Regions from separate parts of the Brevibacillus sp. FSL L8-0520 genome, predicted to be linked through region 3. Evidence: riboswitches for the same ligand, from Rfam matches in the RefSeq annotation. Region 3 holds a riboswitch; each other region holds the start of a gene.
The links. A riboswitch is a leader RNA that binds a small molecule or an ion and turns the genes downstream of it on or off. The one in region 3 is predicted to bind lysine.
Positions count from the first base shown of each region.

Region 1: another riboswitch for lysine. It lies ahead of dapD (2,3,4,5-tetrahydropyridine-2,6-dicarboxylate N-acetyltransferase); the one in region 3 lies ahead of NSQ24_RS08590 (aspartate kinase).
Region 2: another riboswitch for lysine. It lies ahead of NSQ24_RS06280 (amino acid permease); the one in region 3 lies ahead of NSQ24_RS08590 (aspartate kinase).

Region 1 covers NZ_CP150171.1:3,484,256-3,488,418, reverse strand. Annotated here, with positions in the region: gene NSQ24_RS17395 (DUF1284 domain-containing protein) at 1-263, shown strand, start outside; gene NSQ24_RS17390 (hypothetical protein) at 319-531, shown strand; gene NSQ24_RS17385 (EcsC family protein) at 539-1,351, shown strand; gene NSQ24_RS17380 (GNAT family protein) at 1,477-2,025, opposite strand; lysine riboswitch at 2,221-2,405, shown strand; gene dapD (2,3,4,5-tetrahydropyridine-2,6-dicarboxylate N-acetyltransferase) at 2,496-3,206, shown strand; gene NSQ24_RS17370 (acetylornithine transaminase) at 3,221-4,163, shown strand, end outside.
Region 2 covers NZ_CP150171.1:1,201,202-1,205,364, forward strand. Annotated here, with positions in the region: gene NSQ24_RS06275 (aminotransferase) at 1-912, shown strand, start outside; gene NSQ24_RS06280 (amino acid permease) at 1,006-2,448, opposite strand; lysine riboswitch at 2,564-2,752, opposite strand; gene NSQ24_RS06285 (cadherin-like beta sandwich domain-containing protein) at 3,131-4,163, shown strand, end outside.
Region 3 covers NZ_CP150171.1:1,710,725-1,714,887, reverse strand. Annotated here, with positions in the region: gene NSQ24_RS08600 (succinate dehydrogenase cytochrome b558 subunit) at 1-204, opposite strand, end outside; gene NSQ24_RS08595 (DUF2507 domain-containing protein) at 606-1,052, shown strand; gene NSQ24_RS08590 (aspartate kinase) at 1,234-2,475, opposite strand; lysine riboswitch at 2,699-2,886, opposite strand; gene uvrC (excinuclease ABC subunit UvrC) at 2,981-4,163, opposite strand, start outside.

The DNA of each region.
Region 1 (4,163 bases), 1.8 Mb from region 3:
GTCCTCATAAAGGATCGACGCGCTGCGAAGCGGCTCCTGATTCGGAGGAGCATGTCCAAACGCTGGATCAAAATGTGTTTCGGCACCTGGGAATCACGCCAGGGGAGGTTTATCTCAAGTCGGAACTCGTGCAAAGGACACGCGAGAGAGTATCCCCAGATGATTTGGCCCATTTATGCGAGGGGTGCTCGTGGTTATCCTACGGTGTCTGCAAGGAGGGAATAACCGAGCTTCGCAAAGGAAAAAACCCTGAACCTTCCTAATTTTTTCTGACGTGCTTCGAGGATTTGGGAAAGAAAGATCAGGGAGGGAACGGCAATGACGGAGGAAGAGTGGGGCATCCTCTACAAACTTGGCTTTCGCATGGAAGAAGGAAAAGTGAAACATCTCAAGCTGGGAGTCGTAAAAGAAATTGAGGATTTTTCGGGTTTTGATTCACTCTCGGAGTTGGAAGCATTCGCAAAGGAATGCTTGCGGACCCGATGCCTCGTAAACAAGCAGACGAAACGCGATAAACGGCAAAGGGGTTGAACGGATCGTGGAGCTTGAAGATCGAGTGACACTAACCCGTAAGTTGGATGAGGTAAGGAAATGGGAATCAGACCAGAACGATCTGTGGTTTTGGGAAAAGCTTGGGCGCCTCCCCTTTGTCTTTCTGGACCGGATCACGCCAAACGTGGTGCGGGACAAACTTGGCACAGCCGTCGACGAACTGGTTGCCTTTTTGGAGAACGGAGGGAAGTACCTGGTACGTGAGCGGGATATCCACACCCGCTTTCAGGAAGCGTTCCCGAGGAAGGACGAGCAGTCGCTAGAAACGCTTCCGATCAATCAGCGTCCACTCGCGCAAATGGATAAAATCGCCGCAGAGCTGAGCGAGTCGCGTGCCACCTTTGCAGCCGTACAAGGAGCCACCACAGGCTTTGGCGGCATCTTTACGCTTGCAATCGACATTCCTCTGCTGCTGGGCACCTCGCTAAAGGTACTGCAGGAGATGGCGATTTGCTACGGCTATGATCCGCAGGACAAGCGGGAGCGGCTGTTTATTGTCAAATGTCTGCAGTTCGCTTCCTCGGATATTGTAGGAAAGCAGGCGATCCTGGAGGAGCTGTCTTCTTTCGACAATCCTTCCAAAGAGCGGGATGTACTCTCTCAGCTTCAGGGCTGGCGAGAGGTAGTGGTGACCTACACGGAAAATTTCGGGTGGAAAAAGCTGTTTCAGATCGTACCGGTCGCGGGAATGCTCTTCGGCGCTTATCTGAATCGCTCGTCTGTCCGTGACGTGGCGGAGACGGGCATGATGCTGTATCGCAAGAGAAGGATTCTCGAGCGGCTTGGCACGGAGGCGTAGCTGTAGTGTGAACAAAAGCCCAAATGGCCGAATCGGCCGAACAAATTGCCCAGCCAAACGCCGAACCGAATTATTGAACCGATTTTCTGAATTGCAACCGTCCAGATTAAGTGATGCTGCCGCTCCTACGTCGTCTCCAGCTCCTCGGCGGTAATGGCAAAGATCAGGTGATCCTCCCATTTACCGTTGATTTGCAAATAGCGAAGCGACAGTCCTTCTTCGCGAAATCGGTTTTTCGCAAGAACCTTGATCGAGCCTGTATTGCGCGGCATGACCGCAGCTTGAACCCGGTGAAGCTTTGCTTCGGTAAACGCAAATCGGATGACTTCTCCTACTGCTCTGGTCATTATTCCTTTGCCGTTATGAGATTGATCGAGGAAATAGCCGAGTGTAGCGTTTTGCCAGGCTCCGCGCACGATATTGGAGAGGTTGACGCGGCCGACGAGGGTTTGATCAGGGCCGACGAAAATGCCGAACGAATAGCCTGTCCCTTCGCGAAAGCTTCGCTCTGCCTCCTCCAACTGCTGGTACTGCGCTTCAATTGTGTAAAAAGAAGCGGGGCGGATGGGTTCAAAAGGCTGCAGAAATTGGTGGTTTTGTTGCCGCAAAGAGGCCAGGGCAGGGGCATCGCTTGCAGACAAGGGACGAACAAGAAACGCAGAAGGTGCAAACATCTTCAGGTTCAGCCTCCTATTCACATATAGGGTGGATGGAAAGTTTAGCATGAATCAGGACTGTTGAAAAGAGGGAAAAGGGAGTCGCTGACAATGCCGTCCAGCAGGAGCGGCCCACTCTCGATTCAACAGTTGCCACCGGGTACGGAATTTGGTACAGTACAGGGTAAGTAAAGCTGAACAATTGCATATTGCCTTCTAAATAGAGGCGCGCTGCGGATGAGTACTTCTTTTCATCAGGAATGGGGAAAGGGAAGAGGAGAAAAGGCCAAAGCGCCGAAGTTCTGGCCGCATCCCCATTGGCGGCAGGGCTGGGGTGCTCGTGAATAATGATCATCCTGTCATAGGAGAAGTTTCTCTTATGGAGCGCTATTTACGTTTGCTTGTCCGGTATCAAAAAGCAATGAGTATAGCGTTTGCACTCATTGCTTTTTCTACATTCATTTCAAGAAAAGTGGAGGAGAAGTACTGTGAACATGATGGATGCCAATGAAATTATCTCGTTTATTCAAAAAAGCGAAAAGAAAACGCCTGTAAAGGTATACCTCAAAGGGGATTTGGACGGCATCGACTTCGGTCCCAGCGCAAAAGCCTTTTTGAACGGCGGCACGGGAGTCGTTTTCGGGGAGTGGAAGGAAATCCAGCCTGTTCTGGAGCAGCATGCGGATAAAATCGCGGATTATGTAGTGGAGAGCGACCGCCGCAACTCTGCGATTCCGCTTTTGGATACAAAAAACATTCAGGCACGCATTGAGCCAGGCGCAATCATTCGCGACCAGGTGAGCATCGGCAACAACGCCGTCATCATGATGGGAGCTTCCATCAACATCGGAGCCGTCATCGGAGAAGGCACCATGATCGACATGAACGTCGTCGTCGGCGGACGCGGAACGATCGGGAAAAATTGCCACATCGGCGCAGGTGCTGTCATTGCCGGCGTGATCGAACCGCCATCTGCGTCTCCGGTCGTTATCGAAGACGATGTCGTGGTAGGAGCAAATGCGGTCATTTTGGAAGGGGTTCGCGTCGGAAAAGGCTCCGTTGTAGCCGCAGGAGCTGTCGTTATCGAGGACGTTCCGCCGAATGTGGTAGTAGCTGGTACGCCCGCACGCATTATCAAGCAAATCGACGAAAAGACACGCTCCAAGACGGAGATCAAGCAGGAGCTGAGACAGCTGTAAGGGAGAGGGTAGGCATGGACTGGCGTTCGCTTGATCAACAATACATCGTCTCTACGTACAAAAGACTGCCGATCGCTATCGCCAAGGGCGAGGGAAATTACCTCTACGACACGAATGGCAAGGGATATCTCGATTTGTTTACCGGACTTGCCGTAAACGTGCTCGGCCACTCTCACCCGCGGATTATTCAGGCCCTGCGGGAGCAAGGGGAGCAATTTTTGCACATCTCCAATATTTTCCTCAATCCCCCTGCGATCAAGCTGGCGCAGAGGCTGATCGAGCATACCATCCCGGGGAAAGTCTTCTTTACCAATTCCGGAGCAGAAGCGACCGAGGCGGCTATCAAGCTGATTCACAAATGGACGGCTGCCGAAGGTACGGGACGCTCAGGCATCGTGGTTCTGTCCAACAGCTTTCACGGCCGGACATTGGGAGCTCTTCGCCTGACCAGACAGCCTCACGTCTATCAGGATTTTCCTCAGCCCGATTTTCCGGTCTATGAGCTGAAGGCAGGAGACATTGATCAGCTTCGCGCTGTCTGTGAGGAACGCCGTCCTGCTGCCGTTTTGATGGAGCCGGTGCTGGGCTCGGGCGGTGTCGTCCCTCTGGCTGAAAGCTATTTGCAGGAAGTGGCGGCGATCTGCCAGGCGACAGGCACTTTGTTTGCAATGGATGAGATTCAGACAGGAATGGGACGGACAGGCAAATTATTCGCTTTTCAACACGCTGCTGTGACACCGGACCTCATTCTTTTTGCCAAAGGAGTAGGGGGCGGGCTTCCGCTCGGGGGTGTCATCGCAGGCGAAAAACTGCAAGACTTGTTCAAGCCGGGTGATCACGGCACCACGTTTGCGCCGTCACCGCTCTCTGCCGCCTTGGGGAATGCAGTTCTGGACGAACTGTTGGACGCAGCGTTCCAAAGTCAATTGCAGGATGTGACGCAATACCTGTGGGATC
Region 2 (4,163 bases), 510 kb from region 3:
TATCATCCGGAGACAGAAATGCTGATCACTGTCGGGGCCAGTGAAGCGATTGACATCGCGCTGCGCGCCATCATCGACCCGGGCGACGAGGTGCTGGTCGTAGAGCCCTGCTACGTATCATACGAGCCGGTTATCCGGCTGGCTGGCGGGGAGCCTGTCTTCCTGCGGACGAACGCTGAGCAGCAATTCAAGCTGACGCCGGAGGAGCTGGAAGCCCACATCAGCCCGCGGACCAAAGCGATTATCTTCTGCTACCCGAACAACCCGACGGGCAGCACGATGACTGCCGAGGAGTGGAGCAAGCTGCTTCCGGTGATTGAAAAGCACGATCTGCTGGTCATCTCCGACGAGATTTACGCCGAGCTGACCTATGGAAGAATGCACGACAGCATCGCGGCTCTGCCGGGGATGAAGGACCGGACGATCTTGATTTCCGGCTTTTCCAAGGCATTTGCGATGACGGGATGGCGGCTCGGCTATGTCTGCGCTTCTCCCGACCTGCTTGCGGGGATGCTGAAAATCCATCAGTACACGATGCTGTGCGCGCCGGTAATGGCTCAGATGGCTGCCTTGGAAGCGCTGCGTCACGGACAGGCAGACATGGAGCGGATGGTGGAGAGCTACCGTCAGCGCCGCAACTTCGTCGTTCAAGGGTTTCAGGACATCGGCCTGGCCTGCCATGAGTCGGAGGGAGCCTTCTACGCGTTTCCTTCCATTCGCTCTACGGGCCTGGAGGCAGCCGAATTTGCCGAACGCCTGCTGATGGAGGAAAAGGTGGCAGTGGTGCCGGGTGATGTGTTTGGCGACTGCGGCAAGGGCCATATTCGCTGCTCCTATGCGACTTCGCTGGAACAGCTGCAAAAGGCGCTGGAGCGGATGGGACGTTTTGTCCAAAAGGTTTCTGCCAAATAAGATTGGCGTGCATGGAAAAAGGCCGGGAGCTGATCCCGGCCTTGCCTGTTGGATGGTGAGCACATCATTGCAGGAGAGCAGGAGAGCCGCCGCTTATGATTGCTCGTTGGTCAAATCCACTTTGTGCAGCGGAACGACCTTGGTTTTTTTCGTGTATTTGTAGCCCAGCCAGACGAGGATGAAGAGCGGCAGGCCGATGTACGATACAAGTGCGCCGCCCCAGTCGATCGTCTCGCCGGTAAAGGCGGTGTAGTTTTGGCCAAGCACGACGATGAGGCAGATGATGAAGGCGAGGATCGGTCCAAACGGGAACCATTTCGCCCGGTAAGGCAGTTGCTTCAGATCGTAGCCTTGTGCCAGATACGCCTTGCGGAAGCGGTAGTGGCTCACCGCAATCCCGAGCCAGGCGATAAAGCCGGACATCCCGGAAGCATTCAAGAGCCAGACGTAGACGGTGCCATCCCCGAACAGCGAGGACAGAAAGGCAAACATCCCGATAAGCGTTGTCAGCAGGAGGGCGTTGGTCGGCACGCCGCGGCTGTTCACTTTGGCAAAAAGCTTGGGAGCTCTTCCTTCTTTGGCGAGAACATACAGCATCCGCGTAGACGCGTACATCCCGGAGTTGCCCGCCGAGAGGACGGATGTCAAAATGACGGCGTTCATGACAGAAGCGGCAAAGGCAAACCCCGCTTTTTCAAACACCAGCGTGAACGGGCTGACTGCAATGTCCGTAATGTCGCTGTTTATGAGATTCGGATTGTCGTACGGGATCAGCATCCCGATGACGAAGATCGCAAAAATATAGAACAGCAGGATGCGCCAAAAGATTTGCTTGATGGCTTTCGGAATGTTGCGGGCCGGGTCCTCGCTCTCGCCTGCGGCAATCCCGACCAGCTCGGTTCCCTGGAAGGAAAAGCCGGCGATCATGAAGACGCCGAGCATCGCCATAAAGCCGCCGCTGAACGGCGCATCTCCCTTGGTAAAGTTGTGGAAGCCGACTGCTTCGCCGCCCATAATGCCAAAAATCATCAATACGCCGACGATGATAAAGATGATGACCGTACTTACTTTGATCAAGGAAAACCAATATTCGGATTCGCCGTATCCTTTTACTGATAACATATTTAAGCCAAACATAAGGACGAGGAAAAGCGCGCTCCAGAGAATGGACGGCGTGTCCGGGAACCAGTATTTCATGATGAGCGCACCGGCTGAAAGCTCGACGGCAATCGTGATCGCCCAGTTGTACCAGTAATTCCATCCGAGCGCGAAGCCGAGGGACGGATCGACAAATTTGGACGCATAAGTGCTGAAGGAGCCGGATACCGGCATGAACGCCGCCATCTCACCGAGGCTCGTCATCAGGAAAAAGACCATCAGGCTGATCGCTATATAGGCAACCAAAGCACCGCCCGGACCGGCAGAGTGAATGGAGCCGCCGCTCGCCAGGAAAAGTCCGGTACCGATCGATCCGCCGATGGCGATCATCGTCAAGTGACGGGCTTTCAATCCGCGTTGCAATTGATTGGAAGACATAAAATAAAAACACGACCTTTCTCTTGATTTGCGGGAAGGAAGGCCGGAAATAAAAATACCACCACAAGCCAAAAACGGCAAAAGGGCGGTATGATCCAATCCCCACCAAGCCTTCACGGAAGATAGCACACCACGCTTGCTCGGCTGGCAAACGTGACAGTTCTGTCCCTTGTCGGGTACAGCCCCAGCCTGTGTGTACAGAGAATACACGGCAGACTTCGGCAGCTTTTCCTTCTTCTGGAGTCATCAATCTTCTCTGGATCTCGTACAGAATAATATAAAAGCCGCGACCTCTATCCTCATCGTGTCTGATGAGGATAATTGCTATGAGATTATGTTATGGTTCAAGTATATGGGTTTTTCCTTTAAAATCAAGTGTGATTTTGTGGCAGTGAGGTCCGGGACATCGCGACGGTCTATTATTTTTGGTTTATCGAAGCTGGAGAAGGGTACGAAGGAAAAGAGGGCCATGCTCTGACAGTATGAAGATTATGGTGTGGATATGACAGCTAATGGGATCGCAGGCTGCAAAAAAATGTGTAACAGATGCTACAAAAACCATCTAGTCATCTAAGTCTTTATTCATGGTAAAATAGTACCATAATTAGGAATGTTAGATGTCTTCCCTTCAAAGACACTGCATAGCTCGAACGCAAATAAAGGAAAGAGGTGAGCCGTTTTCATGAAGCGGAGTCTGCATCGACTGTTTTTGATGTGCCTCGCATTTCTGATCTGCTTTACCGGTTTTTCGCTGGAATGGACAAGCAGTCCTGCTATGGCTGCGTCGGCGGTAAATCGCACGAACGATCCGTTAAACGGGGATTGGTCCAAGCCGTATGCCGTAAAGTACGATACGACAGAGGCCGATCTGATGGTCCGGGTCGGGGATATCGACAATCTGGGCGGAGGCTGGCCGAACGGCTACGATCCATTTTCGGGAAAAAGCACAGGGGCCCCATATCCGAAAGTAACTCACCAGCCGACCGATCCGGCAGGAACGGACCAGCTGATGGTGATCAGCTCCTTTCAATATCCGGATTTGCGGAACCCCAAAAATGATGCCAATGATCATGTGGCGGACGGCTATACCCGAAACAATTACAGCAAGACAGCCAATCCGGTCGTTCCCATCAAGGTAACCTTTGACACGAAAAACACCCCGATCGAAGGGGCCATTCTCCAGATGTTCATCAATGACTATCAGCCGCGGAAGTATCCGGGGCGGGTCAAATATACAGCCGAGCTGAACGGCGTCCGGGCGCCGTTTCTGGAGAACGTTATCAACTCGCTCAACCAGCATGGGCCGATCGGAAAGCTGATCAGCGTCCAAATTCCGGATGAATACCTGCCGCTCTTGAAGGACGGAAGCCTGACCATCCTTCTCGATGACAAGACGACGCGAAATCCGTACGGAGACGGTGCAGCCATCGATTTTGTCAAGCTGCTGATCAATCTCGGAGAGTACAAGCACACCGGTACGATCAAAGGCAAGGTTACGGATTCGGGCTCGCCTCCCAAGCCGCTCGCGGGTGCTGTCGTATCTGCCGGGGGAATTGTTTCGGCAGTGACGAATGCGAAAGGCGAGTACATCCTCCAGGATGTCCCCGCAGGTCTGGTCTCTGTGGAAGCGGCCAAGGACGGGTACATCCCGCAGCTCAAGCTGATTGAAAACTTTGAGGCAGGAGACACCGCTATACTGGACTTTCAGCTCGCCC
Region 3 (4,163 bases):
CAGGATGGGAATGTAGATAAAGACAAATTCCAAGACAATCAAAAACGGAACATGTTCAATCAATCCTACGACCTCATTGAACGCTTCCGGTCCTCGGGTTGCCTGATAGTTCGCTGTCAAGTGGAACAAGAGAAACAGCCCGACTGGGAACAAACCGAGTAATGAGTGAAGCCTGTGACTCAAAAAGCTATGGCCTTTCGCCATACAGTGGTCCCCCTTTCAATTATATGTCGCGTCCTTTTCATAGAGCTTTTCTCCACTATCCTAACCCATTGCCACCATGGTTACACATAATCGAAGGGCGACTTTCTCCCTGGGCGTGGCAAATTGTGTCGGAATACGGAAAAAAGTTGGGCAAAACGTTGACCAAAACCAATTGTACTCCTGTCTTTATAGAGCGTCAAGACAATGAATAGACTAATTCTATTTTTAGAATGGACTAAAAAAATTTGCTATTTTCTATGAATCTGTCATATCCCGCTTCTCTTTCTCATACTACTATATCAAGTAACAAACCAGACCGCATTCTCTCGCAGGCCTCGGTGCAAAACCTTTGCAAAAAGGGACAAGCACCGGCCGCCTGTGCTAGAAAAGGAGGCATCCCGGTGAAAGAACAGGAACAACTCGGGGCACTGCTCCCCTCCCGTGTCATTACCGACATCGAACGCATTCACATGCCCTACCTGGGCTATCATCTGCTTCGCGAAAAACTGACAAGCACTCTTTTGGGAGAAAGCGAGCAAGCCATTCTCCACTGGCTGGGAAAAGACATTGGCCGTCAGATTCCGATCCAGTCCGCAGCGGGCCTCGTCATGCCTTTTATCAGGCTGGGCCTCGGCAAGCTGGATGTCCTGGAGGAGGGAGAGCGTCATTATCGATATCGATTGACGCACACGATTTTTTCATACATGCCGCCTGAACGAATTTTGCGCTCTCTGGCCCTGGAATGCGGAATCATTGCCGGAGCCGTCAACAGGTGGCAGGGCAGGGAGCCGGAGGTGCGAATGGAGCTGGCCGAGAAGGGGAGCGTCTTGATCTCTTTGGCTGTTTGAATGCGTGATTCTTCTGGTGCCATCACCTGAACAAAAGTCCCGGATCAGCTTCCCTATATTTATATAGAAGAAACAGGAAAATGGAATCAAATGCGCCTCGCTGCAATGAACAGCCAGACGGTCATATTTAACCCCCCTCTTCAACGAAAAGGGGGGAGGCGACTCTTGTATGTGGTTGTGCTTACAAACTGTGCACCACGGCTTCTTCGCTTACGTCCAAGCCGTAGGCCGTATGCAAGCTGCGAACTGCCAGTTCCGTAAGTTCTGCGGGAATCACGCAAGAAACCTTGATGTCGGAGGTGGATACCATTTTGATCGTGATGTCCTGCTCGGCCAAGACGCGGAACATCTCGGCGGCAACCCCCGGATTGTTCACCATGCCGGCACCGACGATCGATACCTTGGTCAGGCCCTCTTCATGATCGACTTTTTCAAAGCCAAGCTCTGCCTGATTGGAGGAGAGGGTTTCCAGCGCTTTTGGCAGGTCGCTGGCAGCCACCGTGAACGAGATGTTCGTCACGTCCGCATCATAGGAGCTTTGGATAATGATGTCTACATTTACCTGGTTGTCAGCCAGCGTATTGAAGAGGCGGGACAGGGTTCCCACTCGCGCAGGCATGCCCACGACCGTCAGTTTTGCCACATCTTCATCATGTGCCACGCCGCTTACTACTCTTCCTGTTTCCATATTGGCAACCTCCTCTACGTACGTACCTTCTTCAGCCGTAAAACTGGATCGGACGACGAGCCGCACTTTGTATGTTTTGGCCGCTTCCACAGAGCGCGGGTGAAGAACACCGGCCCCCAGATTGGCCAGCTCCAGCATTTCGTCATATGAGATACTGTCCAGCTTTTGCGCGGACGGAACGACCCGCGGATCGGCCGTATACACGCCGGCCACATCCGTAAAGATCTCGCATCTGTCGGCATTCAGGCCGGCTGCAAGCGCTACGGCAGAAGTATCGGAACCGCCTCGTCCCAATGTGGTTATTTCTCCTTCGGCACTGACCCCTTGAAACCCTGCCACAATGACGACACGTCCCCGGGCCAGTTCCTTTTGAATCCGCTCGGTTTTGATTTCCGTGATCCGCGCTTTGCTGTGGATCGCTTCTGTTGTGACACCAGCCTGCCAGCCGGTGAGAGAAATGGCGTCATAGCCGCGCTGATGCAGAGCCATGGACAAAAGTGCGATGGAGACCTGTTCACCTGTCGCCAAGAGCATATCCATCTCGCGCTCCGAAGGGTAGGCGGAAATTTGTTTGGCCATATCCACCAGCACATCTGTCGACTTGCCCATCGCGGATACGACAATGACCATATCATGGCCCGCTTTTTTATATTCAATAATCCGGTCTGCTACTCGAAAAATGCGTTCAATGCTACCAACGGAGGTCCCTCCGTATTTCTGCACGATCAACCCCATGCGGCTTCTCTCCCTTTTCCTTGAATAGACCAATGTCTCTATGGATATTCTCTGTCGAAACGAAACGTTGCATGAGTCTTTTCCTTATCAAAAAAGGCAACGACAAGGAAAATACCTGCCGTTGCCTACGTAATAGACAATATCGGTTCCTCCTTCCCTGGACCACGCAAGCCGCTGGCACAAAGCATGACAGTACAGCCCCTGTCATCTACACGCAGCAGACTCGTGAGATAGCTCTCCATCCGGCAATGGGGTATTGCTCGGATGACAGTCCTGTATTTGTTCAACACAGGCCCAGCACGCAAGGAAGCGGGTCTTCCCTCCGTACTTCGGCGAATCCCCCTTTCCGCTACCCGTCAACGATCCCGATCTCAGGGTGGTACTCATGGTTTTCGCGCCTCTACCTCACTCCAATAAAGGGAAGTGAGGTTACATATTCTGTTTGAAAGGGATTATATCACGCAAAAGGCACCGGTTCAAATATTATTTTGAACAATTTCTCAGCTCACATCTTCCTGAGATGGGCGATAATCTCCCGGGCCAGCTTGTCGCCAATCCCGAGCTGCCTGAAATCCTCGACAGTCGCCTCTTTCATCTTTTTCAGCGAACCAAAATGCTGGAACAGAAGCTTGCGCCGTTTTTCGCCGATGCCGGGAATGTCGTCCAACTGGGAAGAGAGCATCGTCTTTGTCCGGGCCTGCCGGTGAAACGTAATCGCAAATCGGTGGACCTCATCCTGCACGCGCTGGAGCAGGTAAAACTCATAGCTGTCCCGCTTCAGCTCGACCGGCTCGGGCGGATTCCCGTAGAGGAGCTGGGCAGTCTTGTGCTTTTCATCCTTGGCCAGACCGCATACCGGGATGTAGAGCCCCAATTCATTTTCCAGCACATCCATCGCAGCGCTGATCTGTCCTTTGCCTCCGTCAATTACGATCAGGTCGGGCAGCGTCTGGTTTTCCTTCAGCAGGCGCGTGTACCGGCGCCGGACTACCTCGCGCATCGAGCCGTAATCATCCGGCCCCTCGACGCTTTTGATCTTGAATTTCCGGTACTCTTTTTTGTCCGGGCGTCCATCTGTAAACACGACCATCGCAGAGACCGGCTCTGTCCCCTGAATGTTGGAGTTGTCAAACGCTTCGATCCGGTGCGGGGTTCCGATCCCGAGAATATGGCCCAGATTGTGCACAGCCTGAATCGTCCGGGCATCGTCCTTGGACATGAGCGCAAATTTCTCCTGCAGGGCAATGCGGGCATTCTCGCTGGCCATCTGCACCAGCTCCCGCTTTTTGCCGCGCTTCGGCGCATGCACCTTCACGCCCAGCCACTCGGCGAGCAGCTCCGGATCGCTTTCCTCCGGCAGCAGGATTTCCCGGGGGAGGGCATTCTGCTTGTCAAAGTAAAACTGGCTGACGTAGGACATGAAATCCTCTTTTTCGCCGCCGTAGTAAGGAAAAGAGGTCGTATCCCGCTCAATCATTTTGCCTTGCCTCATATAGAAAACCTGGACGCACATCCAGCCTTTCTCTACAGAAAATCCGATGATGTCGCGGTCGACCGTATCGGTGAAGGTCACCTTTTGCTTCTCCATGACCGCCTCGATGCTGCGGATCTGGTCACGGTACTCCTTGGCCCGTTCAAACTCCATATTCTCCGCCGCCTGCTGCATTTTCTCCGTCAACTGCTTTTTC